Regions from separate parts of the Dongia sp. P2_B8 genome, predicted to be linked through region 3. Evidence: riboswitches for the same ligand, from Rfam matches in the RefSeq annotation. Region 3 holds a riboswitch; each other region holds the start of a gene.
What was found. A riboswitch is a leader RNA that binds a small molecule or an ion and turns the genes downstream of it on or off. The one in region 3 is predicted to bind cobalamin.
Positions count from the first base shown of each region.

Region 1: it holds a riboswitch for cobalamin, as region 3 does, so the genes downstream of both, cobG (precorrin-3B synthase) here and AC1DWZ_RS15145 (CbtB domain-containing protein) in region 3, are expected to answer to the same signal.
Region 2: it holds a riboswitch for cobalamin, as region 3 does, so the genes downstream of both, cobU (bifunctional adenosylcobinamide kinase/adenosylcobinamide-phosphate guanylyltransferase) here and AC1DWZ_RS15145 (CbtB domain-containing protein) in region 3, are expected to answer to the same signal.

Region 1 covers NZ_JBFUDM010000003.1:1,091,821-1,097,380, reverse strand. The annotation lists gene metF (methylenetetrahydrofolate reductase [NAD(P)H]) at 1-576, opposite strand, end outside; gene cbiE (precorrin-6y C5,15-methyltransferase (decarboxylating) subunit CbiE) at 787-1,998, opposite strand; cobalamin riboswitch at 2,125-2,323, shown strand; gene cobG (precorrin-3B synthase) at 2,450-3,799, shown strand; gene AC1DWZ_RS12670 (precorrin-8X methylmutase) at 3,804-4,430, shown strand; gene AC1DWZ_RS12665 (precorrin-2 C(20)-methyltransferase) at 4,436-5,167, shown strand; gene cobJ (precorrin-3B C(17)-methyltransferase) at 5,167-5,560, shown strand, end outside.
Region 2 covers NZ_JBFUDM010000008.1:136,311-141,870, forward strand. The annotation lists gene cobN (cobaltochelatase subunit CobN) at 1-545, opposite strand, end outside; gene cobW (cobalamin biosynthesis protein CobW) at 549-1,619, opposite strand; gene cobU (bifunctional adenosylcobinamide kinase/adenosylcobinamide-phosphate guanylyltransferase) at 1,677-2,240, opposite strand; cobalamin riboswitch at 2,273-2,498, opposite strand; gene AC1DWZ_RS20580 (sensor histidine kinase) at 2,703-3,941, shown strand; gene AC1DWZ_RS20585 (hypothetical protein) at 3,992-4,273, shown strand; gene AC1DWZ_RS20590 (SDR family NAD(P)-dependent oxidoreductase) at 4,258-5,013, shown strand; gene AC1DWZ_RS20595 (hypothetical protein) at 5,035-5,560, opposite strand, start outside.
Region 3 covers NZ_JBFUDM010000004.1:289,126-294,685, forward strand. The annotation lists gene AC1DWZ_RS15135 (methyl-accepting chemotaxis protein) at 1-556, shown strand, start outside; gene AC1DWZ_RS15140 (CbtA family protein) at 641-1,393, opposite strand; gene AC1DWZ_RS15145 (CbtB domain-containing protein) at 1,406-1,597, opposite strand; cobalamin riboswitch at 1,718-1,966, opposite strand; gene AC1DWZ_RS15150 (carbohydrate kinase family protein) at 2,102-3,124, opposite strand; gene AC1DWZ_RS15155 (hypothetical protein) at 3,177-4,211, opposite strand; gene AC1DWZ_RS15160 (ribulokinase) at 4,237-5,560, opposite strand, start outside.

The DNA.
Region 1 (5,560 bases), on a different contig from region 3:
GCCAGCCCGCGTCGCGCGCTCGACGAAGCGCTTGTAGCAATCGACGTCGAAGAAGAACTGCGTGATGGCGCGGCTGGCCCCCGCGTCGATCTTGCGCTTCAGATGATCGAGATCCGCACCGGCATTTTGTGCCTGGGGATGCACTTCCGGATAGGCGGCTACACTGATGTCGAACGGGTGCAGGCGGCGGAGGCCCGCCACCAGATCGTCGGCATAGGCATAGCCATTGGCAACCGGCGTGTAGCCAGCGGCAATGCCGGCCTGGGGATCGCCACGCAACGCCACGATCCGGTTGATGCCGGCCTGCCAGTATGAATCGGCGATGGCATCGATCTCGTCGCGGCTGGCACCGACACAGGTGAGATGGGCTGCCGCCGGCACGCCGGAGCGCGACTGCATTTCCGAGACCAAGGCGCGGGTCTGGTCGCGCGTCGAGCCGCCGGCACCATAGGTGACCGAGACGAAACGGGGGCCGAGGGCAGCCAGATCATCGGCCGCTTCCCAGAACGCATTGGCCAGCGACGGCTGCTTGGGCGGGAAGAATTCGAAGCTGACTGTGACGCCGGGGTCACGCATCTGCCGGGCCTCCTGGCGAAGCCTCGCCACCTGTTCAAAACGATCCTGAGGGGCGCTGCGCTCGATCATACTCAATGGCGGCATGTTCATGCTGGCGGCTCCGGGTTGATGGGCAACACGAGACACAGCATAACAGATTCGAGATATAATGATATCTTTATGTTATTTAAACAGGTGTATCATTATATGATTTTAATATAATTATTTCAGCTACTTAGATTTGGCGACGACGAAAACGGTCACCGGCAAGGCAGCCCGCCAGGCGTCAAAATCACCGAGCGGCTTGGCGTGGGAGATGCTGATCCGGGTGAGATCGCCGCCCACCTTGCCCTGCCAGTCGACCAGCAGCATCTCGCTCTGGACGGTAACGGCGTTGGCCACCAGCCGCCCGCCGGGCTTCAACGCCGCCCAGCAGAGATCGAGGACATTGGGTTCCGTGACACCACCGCCGATGAAGATGGCGTCGGGGGTTTCCAGACCGGCCAGTGCCGCGGGTGCGGCACCGGCGACAAGGGCGAGGCCGGGGACACCGAGGGCCAGAGCGTTGGCGCGGATGAGCTGCTGACGTCCAGCATCGGCCTCGATCGCGATGGCGCGGCAGGTGGGATGTGTCCGCATCCATTCAATGCCGATCGAGCCGCAGCCGGCGCCAACGTCCCACAGCAATTCGCCGTGACAGGGGCCAAGACGCGCCAGAGTCACCGCGCGGACATCGCGCTTGGTGAGCTGGCCGTCGTTTTGATAGGCGTCGTCCGGCAGGCCTGCCAGGGTCGAGAGCGGCCTTGCGCCAGCCGCTGCGCGACACTGGACGGCCACGAGATTGAGGGCGGCGATGTCCTGTGCCGGCCAATTGGCGGCGGTGCCCTCGAGGCGGCGTTCCTTAGGCCCGCCCATATGTTCGAGCGCCGTCATTTCGCTCGAGCCGAAGCCGCGGCCGGTCAGCAGCTTGGCGATGGCGGCAGGCGAGCCGCCATCATGGCTGAGGATGAGCAGCCGGGCGCCGTCATGGAGATGGAGATGAAGGCCCTCGATCGGCCGGCCATGGATGGTGAGAAGTGCCACATCTTGCAGCACCCAGCCCATCCGCGCGGCAGCGAGGGAGAAGGAGGATGGTGCCGGGAACACATGCATGTCACCCGCGGGCACCAGGCGGCTGAGGCTGGCCCCCATGCCGTAGAGCATCGGATCGCCGCTGGCCAGCACGCAGACCGGGCTGCCTTTGAGGGCGAGAACTTGCGCGAAGGCGCCCTCAAACGGTGTCGGCCAGGGGCGGCGTTCGGCAATCATCTCAGCAGGCAGCATGGCGAGATGCCGCTCCCCGCCGAAGACGATCCGGGCCCCGGCCAGGGCAGCACGCGCCGCAACGCTCAGCCCATCGATACCGTCTTCGCCGATGCCGACCAGCGTGAGCCAGGCTGCCATGTCGCATATCTCTTTGAAATGAGGGCCGCTTTTGCGCTTGAATACGGCATGGTGAAGCGCCCGGCAAGGGGTCGCACCCAAGGCAAACAGCGGAAAATCCACTTCCGCTCCCCTGCCCGCTCCTATAGAAGAAGGCCATTCACCGGTGCCCTTCGGGGCCTAAGAGGGAACGCGGGAGGGAGCAGGATATCGCCCCCAGCCGTGGCTGCCCCCGCAACTGTGAGCGGCGAGCCGATCGCGAAACAGCCACTGGACTCAGGTCCGGGAAGGCTATGATCGGCACCGACCCGCGAGCCAGGAGACCTGCCGATGAACCGGGTTGCGGTTGGATACATCGGTCGGGGCGTACCGATGCCGTGGCGGCTGGCCTTCAGATGAGGTCCACCACCCATTCACCGCGATGGCTTTTGCCGGTGACACCGTGACCGACCGTTCGTTTCAGAACGCAGATATGTCAGGCGAGATTGTGGGCAGCGCCGCCAATCGCCGCTTTGCCTGCCCGGGCCTCTTCCGCATCGTGCCCTCGCGCGACGGCGGGATCTGCCGCATCAAGCTGGCGCGCGGGCTGGTGAATTCGACGCAGCTCCGCGCGATCGCCGCGGCGGCCGCGCGCTACGGTGTACCGGCGGTCGAAGCCACCAACCGCAGCAACATCCAGATCCGCGGCGTGCGCGCCGGGTGCGAAGAGGCGCTCATCGAGATGCTGGTGGATGCCAGTCTTGGCCCCCGCACGGCCGGCGCCGACGATGTGCGCAATGTGATGGTCAGTCCGCTGGCGGGGCTCGATCCCGCAGCCCTGATCGACGTCGCGCCTTTGGCAGACGCCATTTTGGCGCGTCTTGAGGCGCAGCCCAGATACCACGCCCTGTCACCGAAATTCGCGATCCAGATCGATGGTGGCGAAAGCATCACCATGGTCGAACATCCCAACGACATCTGGTTTGCCGCGACCGACGCTGCGCATTTTGCCGTCGGCTTTGCAGGCGTTCCCGGCGAAAGGCCGGCGGGCATTGTCGCAGCAGCGGATGTTGAGGCGGCCTTGTTTGCCTTGCTGGATCTGTTCATAGCCGAGATCGGCAAGACCAATGCGAACGGGGACAAGATCACGCGCATGCGCCACCTGCTGGTGGCGCGGCGCGTCGAGGAATTGATGACCGCCCTGCCCTGTCCGGTCAGTGCCCCAGCCGGCTGGCACCGCGAAGAGCCGATGCTGCTTGGCCATATTGGCGCGCGTGAGCAGGCGGATGGGCGCTTTGCGATCGGCGCCGTACCGCCGCTGGGGCGCATCGGACCGTCAATGCTGCGCGGCCTTGCCGATCTTGCGGATTTGGCCTCGGCCGGGGAGATCCGCATGACGCCATGGCAGAGCGTGCTGCTGCCGAACATCGCCGAGGGCGCGCTCATCGATGCCGTGGCGCAGCTGGATGAGCTGGGCTTTATCACGCGGCCCGACCGGACCCTGGCTGCTGCCATCACCTGTGCCGGCAGCGCCGGCTGCAAATCCGGCCTCGCCGACACCAAGGTGGATGCGCTGGCCTTGGCGGACAGGATCGACGGGTCCGGCGCCAGCGTCTTTGGCATCCATCTTACCGGCTGCAGCAAATCCTGCGCGGCCCCCCGGCCGGCACCGGTCACGTTGCTGGCTATTTCACCCGGCCACTACGATGTCTTCGTGCGAAACGATGTCTTCGCGCAAAACGAGGGGGAAACGGCGGTTTTTGGCAAGCGGATCGGGGCCGACCTCACTATCGAACAGGCAGGCGATCTGCTGGCCGCCACATATTTGCGAGTTCCGGAGTAGAGTGATGATCAATTACGAGCGCGATGGGCAGGAAATCTACCGCCAATCCTTTTCCATCATCCGCGCTGAAGCCGATTTGACCGGCATCCCGAGCGACCTGGAAAAACTCGCCGTCCGTGTGGCGCACGCTTCCGGCATGGTCGATGTCATCCGCGACCTGCGCTTCTCGGATGGTGCCGGCGCCGCGGGCCGCAAAGCGCTGGCCGAAGGTGCGCCGATCCTTGCCGACTGCCGCATGGTCGCCGAAGGGGTGACGCGCGCGCGCCTGCCGATGAAGAACGAGGTTATCTGCACGCTCTACGATCCGCGCGTGCCGCAGATGGCGCAGGATACCGGCAACACGCGCTCGGCAGCAGCGCTCGAATTCTGGCGCGACCGGATGGCCGGCAGCATCGTCGCCATCGGCAATGCGCCCACCGTGCTCTTCCGCCTCCTCGAGATGCTGGATGAAGGGGCGCCGAAACCGGCGCTCATCCTGGGTTTCCCCGTGGGCTTTGTGGGTGCCGCGGAATCCAAAGACATGCTGGCGCAAGACAGCCGCAATGTCCCCTATGTGATCGTGCGCGGCCGCCGCGGCGGCAGCGCCATGGCGGCAGCAGCCGTCAACGCCCTGGCAACGGAGAAAGAATAATTACCATGAGTAAGCCAGGACGTTTGTTCGGCCTCGGCGTCGGCCCGGGCGATCCGGAACTGATGACCGTGAAGGCGGTGCGGCTGTTGCAGCAATCGCCCGTCGTCGCCTATCTGGCGGCGAAGGGGAAAAAGGGCAATGCGCTCACCATCATCGAATCCTATCTGAAGCCCGAGCAGATCACGATGCCGCTGATTTATCCGGTCACCACGGAAAAGCTGCCGCCGCATCTCAATTACGAAACGCTGGTCAGTGATTTCTACGATGCGTCGGCCGAGGAAGTGGCTGTCCATCTCGATGCCGGCCGCGACGTCTCAGTCATCTGCGAGGGCGATCCCTTCTTCTACGGCTCGTTCATGTATCTCCATGACCGGTTGGCGACGCGCTATGAAACAGAAGTCGTCCCCGGCGTCTGCTCCGTGCTGGGTGCAGCCTCGGTTCTCGGCGCGCCGCTCGTCTATCGCAACCAGAGCCTCGGCATCCTCTCCGGCGTACTGCCGGAAGAGGAATTGAAGCGGCGTCTTGCGGACATGGATGCGGCCGCGATCATGAAGCTCGGCACCAATTTCGAGAAGGTGCGCAAGGTCGTCATGGAGCTGGGGCTCGGCGACCGTGCGCTCTATGTCGAGCGCGCCACCATGGGCAATCAGAAGATCCTGCCCCTGGCCGAGGTCGATCCGAAAAGTGCACCCTATTTCTCGATCGTGCTCGTGCCCGGCAAGAAGTGGCATTCCTGATGAACGGGCCGGCCATCGTCATTCTTGGCGCCAATTCGCTGGCGACGGCCATGAAGATCAAGGCGGCGCTGCCGGATTCTGCGATCTATGGACTGGCGGGACGGGTCGAGGGTGCCGACATTTCCTACGACGAGTTCGGCGTGACCTTGCGCGATCTCTACACGGCCGACCGGCCGATCATCGCGCTCTGCGCGGCAGGGATCGTCATCCGGTCGCTGGCTGCCTTGCTGCAGAACAAGCAGGCGGAACCGCCGGTGCTGGTGGTCGCGGAAGATGGCAGCGCCGTCGTCCCACTGCTGGGTGGTACGCGCGGCGTCAATGTGCTGGCACGCGAGATCGGTGCGGCGCTGGAGACAGCGCCCGCGATCACCACGACCGGCGAGCTGCGCTTTG
Region 2 (5,560 bases), on a different contig from region 3:
AGCCCAGCACGCAGCAGGGGCCGCGGTTCCTGCCAGGCTGTGTCATAGCCGATGAGGCTTGCGGCATAGTTCAGGAATTCTTCGGCATTGCTCTTGCCGCCATGGACCTGGAACTGCCACAGGCGGTGTGCTGCCTCATCGTCGATGGTCGAGCGGCGCGACAATTCGCTGTCCGGCTGGTCATCGCCGGAGAGACAGGCAAACCTGATGCCGCGCGCTGAGGTGACTGCCGCCAATTGTTCGACGCCATAGGGCCAATAGCGCTCGCCCCCGATGAGCCTGAGGATCACCAGCTTCGCTGACGCCTTGGGATCGGCAATCACTTGGTCGAGATAGAGATCGACCGACATGTTGTGCTGCAACTGCAGCAGATTGACGAGACGCAAACTTGGCCGGGGTTCAGGCAGTGCCGCATGCGCGGCTGCCAGCGCCGCAAGCTCGGTATCGGCGGCACTCAGCACCACGATTTCGGCCGGTGACTGGCCGAGATCGACGGCCTCGCCGCCGTCGCTGATGGTTCCGGGTTTGGCGGCGAGAAGATGCATGGGTCAGGCGGCGACGCCGAGCGGTGCCGTCAGCGCCGCCGTGATGGCGGCGCGATCAAGGCCCTGGAGGCCGATGATCACGATCTGGCCTCGACGGCCTTCGGCCGCTTCCCACGGACGGTCGTAATAATGCTGCAGGCGATTGCCGACACCTTGCAGCACCAGGCGCATGTCCTTGTCAGCCACAGCCAGGAAACCCTTCACGCGGAGGATGTCGTGCTGTTCGATGACAGGGACCAGCTTTGCCAGCAGGTCCTGCGGCTGGCCCAGTTCGGCAACGTCGATATGGAAGCTTTCGAAATCGTCGTGGTTATGATCCTCGCCTTCCAATTCGTGATGCGAATGGCGCTGGGCGAGATCGTCTTCGGCCGCGGCATCCAACCCCAGGAGCACGCGGGGATCCACCTCGCCGAAGCGTGCCGTGATCATCTTGGCCGGGCGCTGCAATTCCTTGATGATATGGGCCTGGGCGGATTCATGCTCAGCGCCCGACATCTGGTCGGCCTTGTTGACGATGATGAGATCGGCGCAATTGATCTGGTCTTCGAACAGTTCTGCCAAGGGACTGTCATGGTCGAGCCCGTCATCCATTTTGCGCTGGCTGTCGACCGCTGCCGGGTTGTCGGCAAACCGCCCTGCCGCCACCGCCGGGCCATCGACCACCGCGATGACGCCATCGACCGTGACACGGGTGCGGATTTCCGGCCAGTTGAACGCCTTCACCAGGGGCTTCGGGAGCGCAAGGCCGGAGGTTTCGATGACGATATGATCGGGCGGATTGGCGCGGTCAAGCAGTGCCTTGATGGTGGGGAGGAAATCGTCGGCCACCGTGCAGCAGATGCAGCCATTGGCTAGCTCGACGATATTCTCTTCCGGGCAGCCCTCGATCTTGCAGCCCTTGACGATTTCGCCATCGACGCCAAGCTCGCCGAATTCATTGATGATGAGCGCCAGGCGCTTGCCGCCGGCATTCTTCAACAGATGCTGGATGAGGCTGGTCTTGCCGGCCCCCAGAAATCCGGTGACGATGGTGGCGGGGATTTTCCCGCCGGTCTTTGAATTCGTGACTGACATGATCATTCCTTAGTCGGCAGACGCGATGTTCGCGTCGTTATTTCAGGACCAGCGGCCCTACTTCAGTATCAAAGGCAGGCCGGCCGCGATGAACAGCACATGATCGGCGCGCGCGGCCAGGCGCTGGTTGAGCCGCCCGGCATGGTCGCGAAAATCACGCGCCAGTTTGTTGTCCGGCACGATGCCAAGACCCACCTCGTTGGCGACGAAAATGATCGGCCCGCCGCATTGGCCGAGCGCTTCCTCAAGGGCTGCGGATTCCACCGCGACATCACGCTCCGCCAACATCACATTGGTGAGCCAGAGCGTCAGGCAATCGACCAGGACCGCCGCGCCCTTCTCTGTTTCCGACACGAGGGCCTGGGCGAGGGCCAGGGGTTCCTCCACCAGGCGCCAGTCGGGATCGCGCCGCTCGGCATGCAGCTTCACCCGCTCAGCCATCTCGGCGTCGCGAATCTCAGCGGTGGCGATGTAGGTGCGGCTGCCCGTATGGCGGTCGAGCAGCTGTTCCGCATAGCGGCTTTTGCCCGAGCGTGCGCCACCCAGCACCAAAGTGATGGCGGGGAGCGGGGTGATCAAACCGGATAGGCCGGTGCCTAAGCCCAAGGGTTGCGTAGACAAGATGACGCGCACCTCCCTCCGAGGTCGTTGCCGAAATCGAATGATCGCCGAGGTTTCCTGGCTCGACCGATGTCCGCGGGGTCGCCTTCCCAGCCAAACCGGCCAGTGGCCTTGAACCCGCGGTACCCCGAGAAAACTTGGGGCAACAGTCCTACAGTTGCGGGGGCAGCGCCGGAATCACCCTGTCACCAGGACTGACCGGCTTCCCTCACTGCGATCGGGCGCCAACCTATCCAAAGCAGCAGCAATTGGCCAGAAAGCTTTTGGGCAATCGCTGACCAGTAGAATGACGCTTCCCTTAGGAATTAGAACGTCTCCAAACACATATTATAGTGTAAGTATTTCTGTGCGAAATTTACCCCTTCTTATCTATCGCCTGCCAATCTGTGGACTGTATGGTTGCGCTTGCCCGAGAGGGGTTCGCGACTAGCATATCGGGGACGGGTATATCGGGCGGCCGCGATGAGGTGGCTGCCGGGTGGAGAAGCGTTGCCGCATTCGAGTGACAGGAATCTGCGCCGCCGTTTGGCCTTCCCCCGACAGGGCACCGCACTGTCGGCTGCCGACGTGACGGTGCTCGACGTCGTGGCAACGCCAACCGTGATCACCTGCCTTGCCAGCGGCAAAGTCCTTTATGCCAACAGTGCCGCCCGCGACCTGTTCGACCGGCCGGAGGACCAGCCAGCCAACCATTCGAGCGACTCTTTCTATGCCGATCCGGCGGCGCGGACCGAGCTCGTGCGCCTGTTGCGCGACGAGGGCCAGGTCATCAACCACGAAATCGAGTTCGTGACCCATGGCGGGCGGCGTTTCTGGGGCCTGCTCTCCGGCCATGTCGCCGCATTCGACAATTATGACGCCATCATCGCTTCGATCGTCGACATCTCGGCACAAAAGGCGCGCGAGGTGCAGCTGGCACAGGCGACAGAGCAACTGCGCGCCCAGGCTGCGGCGAGCACGCTGCTCACCCGCGAACTCAAGAATCAGCGCCAGGTGGCGATCACGGCCAGCCGCGCCAAAAGCGATTTCCTGGCACGCATGAGCCATGAACTGCGCTCGCCCTTGAACGCAATTCTAGGCTTTTCCGAGATCATCGCCGACGATCTCTTTGGCGCAGCCGGTGTCGTGCGGTATCAGAATTATGCCCAGAACATCCATGATGCCGGCGCGCATCTTCTCGCCCTCATCAACGACATCCTCGATCTTTCCAAGGTCGAAGCGGGCGAGCTGCAGCTGACCCTGGAACCTATTGAACTCAAGGAACTGATCAACGGTTCGGTGCAGTTGATGGCACCGATGGCTGAAAAGCGCGGCGTGCAATTGGTGGCGGATCTTAGCCGGTCCCCCTTGTCGCTGGTGGCCGATCGCCGGCGCCTGCGGCAGATGATCATGAACGTGGTGAGCAATGCCATCAAGTTCACCCTGGCCGGCGGTACCGTGATGATCACGGCGCATCAGGCCCAAGGCGACATCGTCATCGACATCGCCGATTCCGGCATCGGCATGACCCCGGACCAGATCACGATCGCCCTGCAGCCCTTTGGCCAGGTGGCGACCGACAGCCCCTATGCCCAGGTCGGTACCGGCCTCGGCCTGCCCATCGTGGCTTCGCTGGTCGAACTGCACGGTGGGCGGCTCGACATTCAGTCGACCCCCAATGTCGGCACCACAATCACTCTTACGCTGCCTAAAGTAAGGTAACCGGCCGAAACCAAGTTGACGGCTTCCGATGCAGCCTTAAATTCTGCTGCATGAAGCATGCGACCGGCCCCGCCCTCGATCAATTGGAACCGCTCCTTGTGGCCATTCGCGCGCGCGCGGGCCTCAAGGAGAAATCGCGCGGCGCCTTCTATTGCAAATCACAAAGCCTGCTGCATTTCCACGAGGACCCGAAGGGCTTGTTTGCCGATCTGCGGATCGGTGATGAATTTCAGCGCTTTCCGGTAAATTCCAAAGCCGAACAGACGGCGCTCCTGAAAGCGCTGGATGCACGTCTGGCCGCCCAGGGGAGAGTTTCATGCGGTCGATCCTGATCACGGGTGCCGCGTCCGGCATTGGCGCTGCCACCGCGCTGGCGCTGGCCGGGCCAGACACGCAAATCTTGCTGCACACCAAAAGCAACCGTGCTGGCCTCGAGAAGGTGGCCGAGGCGCTTGAGGCCAAGGGTGCCCGCACCCTGCTGGTGCTCGGCGATCTCGCCTTGCATGAGACAGGCGCCAAGCTGGTCGCGGCAGCGGTCGAGGCTTTCGGCGCGCTCGACACGCTGGTCAGCAATGCCGGATTTCCCCTGCGTCCCCTCATCGGTGCCTTGACGCGCGACGAATTCGATCATGCCCATGCGGTCATCGCCGGCGGCTTCTACGCCCTCACCAGCGCCGCCCTGCCGCATCTCAAGGCCGCTGGTGCGCAGGGCCGCGTGGTCGCCATCTCGACCCACAATGCGCATCTGTTCCTGCCGGGCTATCTCAACTTCCCGGCCTCCGCCGCCGCCAAGTCGGCCCTCGAAACCCTGGTGAAGTCGCTGGCGCTGCAATTGGCGCCGGACGGTGTCACGGTCAACGCCATTGCCCCCGGCCTCATCGCCAAGGACAAAAGCAGCGGCGAGCAGACCCTCTCACCAGAAGAATGGCAACGCCTCAAGGCGCGCATCCCCATGGGCGATCTTGGGCTCCCCGCCGACATCGCAGCCACCGTGGCGTTCCTGTGTTCGCCCGCCGCCCGCTACATCACCGGCCAGACCATCCATGTCGACGGCGGCCTGGTCATCCGGTGATGGCGCTCTCCTGCGTCTGCGCTATTCCATTTGATAGGCTACCTCGCGAATCCGCTCGTCGATTTCGGCTGCCATGCTCGACGGTCCGCCAGGCACGGTCGCCGTGAAGAAAACATAATAGCCACCCTGTCGTCTTTGAAAGGCCGACAGATACATCATGACCGACTTGCCGCCATCGCTGCAGCCGGCATAGGCGCGCGGCATATAGGCGCCGTGCAGCCGGACCGAAGCGTCCAGATTGCTGACGAACTTGCCCCGACAATCCTCGCGGGTGCCCTCCATCATCGCCGAGAGCGATGCTTCGGCGTCTTCGCGGCCACCCTCGGTCACCACAAGCAAGGCCCCGACCACGCCCTTGCCATTCCGCCACACCGTCGAGGATCCCACGACATTGTCCAACCCCTCCTTGATCTGGTAATCGGCGACACCAGCGCCTTGCAGCAGCTTGGTCGTTGTGTTGTTGGCCTCGACCTGAGAGTCGGGCTTTCCCGCATCATCCCGCCCCGAACCCGCAGGGCCACTTGCCGGATCGAAGGGATTCGCGCTC
Region 3 (5,560 bases):
CGAAACCACGGAGCGGGTCGGCCATCTCACAGAAGCATCGACGAAAATCGGTGATGTGGTCCGCTTGATCACCGAGATTTCGGCGCAGACCAACCTTCTGGCGCTCAATGCGACGATCGAAGCCGCCCGCGCTGGCGAGGCCGGCAAGGGCTTCGCCGTCGTCGCCAACGAGGTGAAGAGCCTCGCCAATCAGACAGCGCGCGCCACCGAGGACATTGCCGTCCAAGTGTCGTCCATTCAGACGTCGACGCAATCGACGGCCGAATCCATCCGCGCCGTCGGCGACCAGATCCGGCAGATGAAGGAAATTTCCGGTGGTGTTGCCGTGGCGGTCGAGGAGCAGAATTCCGCCACCAAGGAGATTTCGCGCAACATTCAGGAAGCGTCCGCCGGCAACCAGGAAGTTTCTGAGAAGGTTGTTTTCGTGGCGCAAGCCGCCGGCCAGACTCAGAATGCGACGGCGACGGTCCTCTCCGCCGCACGTCAGCTGGGGCAGAATACCGCGACCATCCGCACCACGATCGAGCGCTTCATCCACGACGTGCGCGCGCTTTAGAACGCCGGACATAGAAAAGCCGGGCGACCCCTACAGGATCGCCCGGCTTTTTTTGTCTCCGCGCAAAAGAGCAGATCTCGTTGATCAGGCAGCCGCATCCTTGAAGACGCGATTGTAGAAGTAGCCTGTCGCGGTGCCCAGAACAGACCAGAACAGCAGGCCGGCAATGGTCGCCGCCACGATGAAGCGATGCGCGAGCTCTTCCGGCGCAACGCTCACATGCTCTGCCGGCTGCGGCGCGCCATAGGCATGTGGCAGGACGATCAGCGCAAGGCCGACGGCCGCCCACCAGTAGCGCTTGCCGAAGAACACCAGGGCAAGTCCGCCTGCGGTCAACATGGCTGTTGCCACCCACCAGATCTGGCGATCCAGCAGCGGGGCAGCTTCGGTCCCCGGCACTTCCGGCGGCAGACCGAGGTCGGGCGACAATACGATCGCCGCAAAGCCAGCAAGCCCCCAATAAAGGCCCGTCCGCCAATTCATCTGGCCACCCCAGATGCGATAGCCTGCCACCAGCAGCAGCGAGAAGCCGATACCGGTCAGGATGTCCGCAAGAGCGGTGTAGAGCGTACGCTCAAGACCATCTGCCGGACCCCAGGCTTCCGCTCCATGGTCATGCGCCTCGTGATCGTGGGCTTCGGCGCCAGCTGCAGCCTCCGTGGCATCGGCCGCGGGTGCTTCGGCAGCTGCCGGCTCCGCAGCTTCAGCCGCGTTCTCGAAGACTTCGGCCGCGAGGATGATCTGCGACGTGCTGACCTGGTGAACGATGGTGATGAAGACACCAGCGATCAACCCAGCCAGCGCCGCGACGATGAACAATCGCCGAAACGTTTCCATGCCCCGAGGCCCTTAGTGGCAGGGGAAGGCGTTAGCGTGGCGCGTGTCGTGGGCGGCGTTGTGGACGGCTTCGATATGCGAAAAGCCAACGCCCCAAACCAGGACGACACCGAGCACGGCGGCCATGAAGGCGCCGGTGAGCGCTTCGGCGCGCGTGCTGGTCTTGGTGGAGAGAGCGGTGGCGGACATGTTGGTGGTCTGCATGATGGATCCCCTTTGGTGTTTACCCAGCCACGTCATGTAGCTGTCGTGAGCGGCGCATGGAGGGGTGCAGAATCGATACCGAAACAGTCAGCACCGCGTGGACACCCCGTCCATAGATACGGATTCTTCCTGTCGGTGGCAGGTCTCCTGACTCACGAGTTCCGCGCGGCACCGACCTTCCCAGTCTTCGTCCGAAACGAGCCATCGGGCTCAGTCTCAGACCACAACCAGTGGTTACTTCGGTGTCCGCTCCTCGCTCACAGTTGCGGGGGCAGTCACGGCGTTGGCCCCTTTTGGGTCGTCCGCACCGTGTTCCCTATTAATCCCCAGGAGTTCATCCTTCGGGGAACCATCGACGAATGGAACATCGCCCCCACCCTGCCCCGGCGTCAAGGTGTTTGTCCTAACCCCGTCAATTTCCAAAAGAATTATCCTGAAAGCGGCGCCCCATGTGGTGCCTGCGACCTGTCGACCCAAACCGATTCTGGTGAAAATCCGCGGCCCCTAAATGGCTTGGCGATGACCCCAGAGTCTCGCCTGGGCGAGGCAGGTTTGATAGGTGTCGACGGCCGAACAAGTTGAGAGGCCGCGCAGCGACATGGCAGCACAAGCATGCGCCAGCTCAAGCGCCGCATCCACACTCCAACCTTCATGCAGTCCATAAAGGACGCCGGCCGCGAAGGCATCGCCGGCACCGTTGGCGCTGACAATCTCGGCTTGCGGGATACTGACCGAAGAGGCCGTCCAGATCTGGCCGTCACGGGCGATGGCAACGGCACCGGCGGGAAAGTGCACGACGACCAGGCGCATGTTCCCTTCCGCCAGCACGTTCCTTGCTGCCTCGACACACGCCTTCACCACGGCCACACCGTCATGGGAGGTTTCCATGCCGGCGATGGCCCCGATCTCAAGGTCATTGACGATGAGATAGTCGAGATGCGGCAGGCACGGCCGGATCAAGCTTGCGATGCGTTCCGGTGCAATGCTGAAGAGCTCGAGATTGGTTTCCAGTCCGATGGCGCGCGCCTGGCGCAGCACCGTCACCCAGCCGTTGGGATCGCCTTTCCAAGGTGCATCCATCCGCCTGTGCGCACCCGGCAGCCCGAGATGCAGGATCCGACCACGTGTGCGCGCCAGGTCAAAATGATCCGGCGTCAGCAGTGCACTGGCCCCTTGATAGAAAATATGCGTGCGCCGGCCGGTGCTCTTCGACACATAGGCATCGGTAAACTGCGTTTCTGCCTGCTCCATCGCCACAAGCTGCGTGCGGTCGATACCATGCGCATCTGCCTGGGCCAGGAGGAATCGTCCGTCATCGTCGTCGCCGACAAGACCGATAGTTTCCACCGGCAAGGATGGATCGAGCTTCTTGATGTCGAGGGCCAGGTTGCAGGCAGAGCCGCCGCCATAGATCTCCATGGCGAAAATCTCAGCCACGCCATCTTCATGAGGCCATGCGTCGATCGTCCGATTGCGATCAACGCACCACATCCCCCCCGTGACAATGCCGCGCCGCGAATGTGTCATGCCCTCTTCTCTACAGACGGACTCTCGCGGAATCCAGAGGAGATCGCTCGGTTCACCCGGCGCGGAGGAGAGCCGGCTCGGTAATGGCGCTGTCAGCCTCAAGCGGCCGGGCCGGAGAAATGCCGCGTTTTGCCAGATCACCGTGATAGGCGCGCACAGCTTCGGAGGGTGTCACTGCACCATCGGCCACCTGGCGCATGAGGGCCACAATCGCCAGCGGATCCTCGGCGAGATTGATCTTGCGGCCGAACAAGGCGACGCGGGCGCCGTAACGCTCGGCCTGGGACAATAGTTCGAAACAGTCGCGGGTGGTACCCGCACCACCACCCAGGACCCCGACAATCATGCCGGGATCATAGCTGGCCAGTTCCTCCAACGCGGCCGGGCCATTGTAGGCGATCTTGAGAAACTGCGGCCGGTCCGCCTGCGCCACTCCGGCAAGGCATCGCACGATCGAATCATTCACAAAATGCGGCATGATGTCGGGAGCGATGTCCCGGCCGGCATTCGGGTTGAAAACTTCCAGGAAATATTTGAAGCCATGCAGGCTGGCCTCATCGCGAAAGGCGGCAAATGCCTCCAGTGACCGGTGATCCGCGTCGAGGTCATTGTTGAAGGTAATCGAATAGAGGCCAAGATCGGTGCCCGTGACCGCAGCACCCTGGCGGTGGCCGTTGCCACCATGCAGCACCCGCGGGAGCGACGCCGATCTGAACGGCCGGGAGGGCTGCTTGTTGTAGGTAGCACCGCGGCCAACCCAGATATCGGTCGTGTCGTTGGCGCGAATGGCTGGTTTCACTAGGCTTTTTTGAAAGACCCCCTCGCCTGCCAGCTTCTCCAGATTGGAGGCGGAGAGCAGCATGATGTCGACCACATCCTGCGCCACGATCGCCCGCACCTGGTCGAGAAATTCGGCTCGGGTACGATAGCGCGTCCAGCTGCCGTCGGCCTGCCGCAGCGGCCCGGTGGATGGAATGCTAGGCCCCATGTCGCCATCCTTGGCATCGGCGATGATGAAGTCGCTGCGGGCATATTGGCCGGCACGAATACGCGCCAGCTTCTGGTCGAGGCGGGTCGTCATCAGCATCAATCTCCGAAATTGGCGACGTTTCTTAAGCCGCACCGGCAAGGGCGATGCGGCGCAATTCAGGCAACACTCCACCCAACGGCGTCGCTGCCTCGACGCCGCCAAATCCACGATAAAGATCGCGAAACATAGCATAGAGGCGTTCATAGACTACGCGTGTAGAACGCTCGGGTGTGCAAATTTTGTACGGTAGGCACATTGCCGCCTGCGCTGACTCGATACTGGGATGGATACCCGCCGCCATGCTGGCGAAGATACCCGCCCCGAAGCCGGTCGGCACGCCATCGGGCACCAGCACAGGCTTGCCGAGCACATTGGCATAGACCTGGTTGAGGACAGGATTGTGCTGCGGGATGCCGCCGCCATTGATGATGCGCTCGATCGGCACACCGCCTTCAGCCATCCGCTCGAGGATGAGTCTTGTGTGGAAGGCGGTACCTTCGATGGCGGCAAAAAGTTCATCCTGTGCCGTGTGCAGCAGGTTCCAGCCCAGCGTAATGCCACCGAGATCGGGGCGAACCAGGACCGTCCGATCACCGTTGTCCCAGGGCATGCGCAGCAGGCCGGTCTGCCCGGCGCGGTAAGTCTCCAGGCCCTGCGACAGGTCGGATATGCGTGTATTGGCGCGCCTGGCGATGGCTTCAAAAACGTCACCGGTTGCGGAAAGCCCCGCCTCGATCCCCATCAGATCTGGATCGACGCTGCCGGGCACAATTCCGCACAATCCCGGTATCAGGTCGACATTCTGCGCGGTCGCAATGATACAGGTAGAAGTACCGACGACGTTGACCACGTCACCGACCTTGCAGCCTGCACCGAGCGCATCCCAATGTGCATCGAAGGCACCCACCGGAATGGGAATGCCGGCTTTGATGCCAAGGCGTTCCGCCCAGGCACTAGATAGATGCCCAGCGATCTTATCGGACGTGCTGAATGTTCCGCCGATCTTGGCCCGGACATTATCGAAGAGCGGATCGACACTGGAAAGGAACTGCTGCGATGGCAACCCGTCCCAGCGCGGATTCCACATCCATTTATGGCCCATGGCGCAAATGCTGCGCTTGATCTGGCGCGGATCGGTGACACCGGTCAGCGTGGCCGCCACCATATCGCAATGTTCCAGTGCTGTGACGAATTGCGGCCGCAAAGTGGGATTGTGCCTCAGCCAGTGCAGAAGCTTCGCAAAGCCCCATTCATGAGAATAGACGCCGCCGCACCAGTGGATGGCTTCCAAACCATCCTGATGTGCCCGCTCGGTGATCTCCTGCGCCTCGGCTTTGGCGCGATGATCGCACCACAGATAATAGTCGCCTAGCGGCCGGAGCCCCTCACCCACCATGATGACGCTG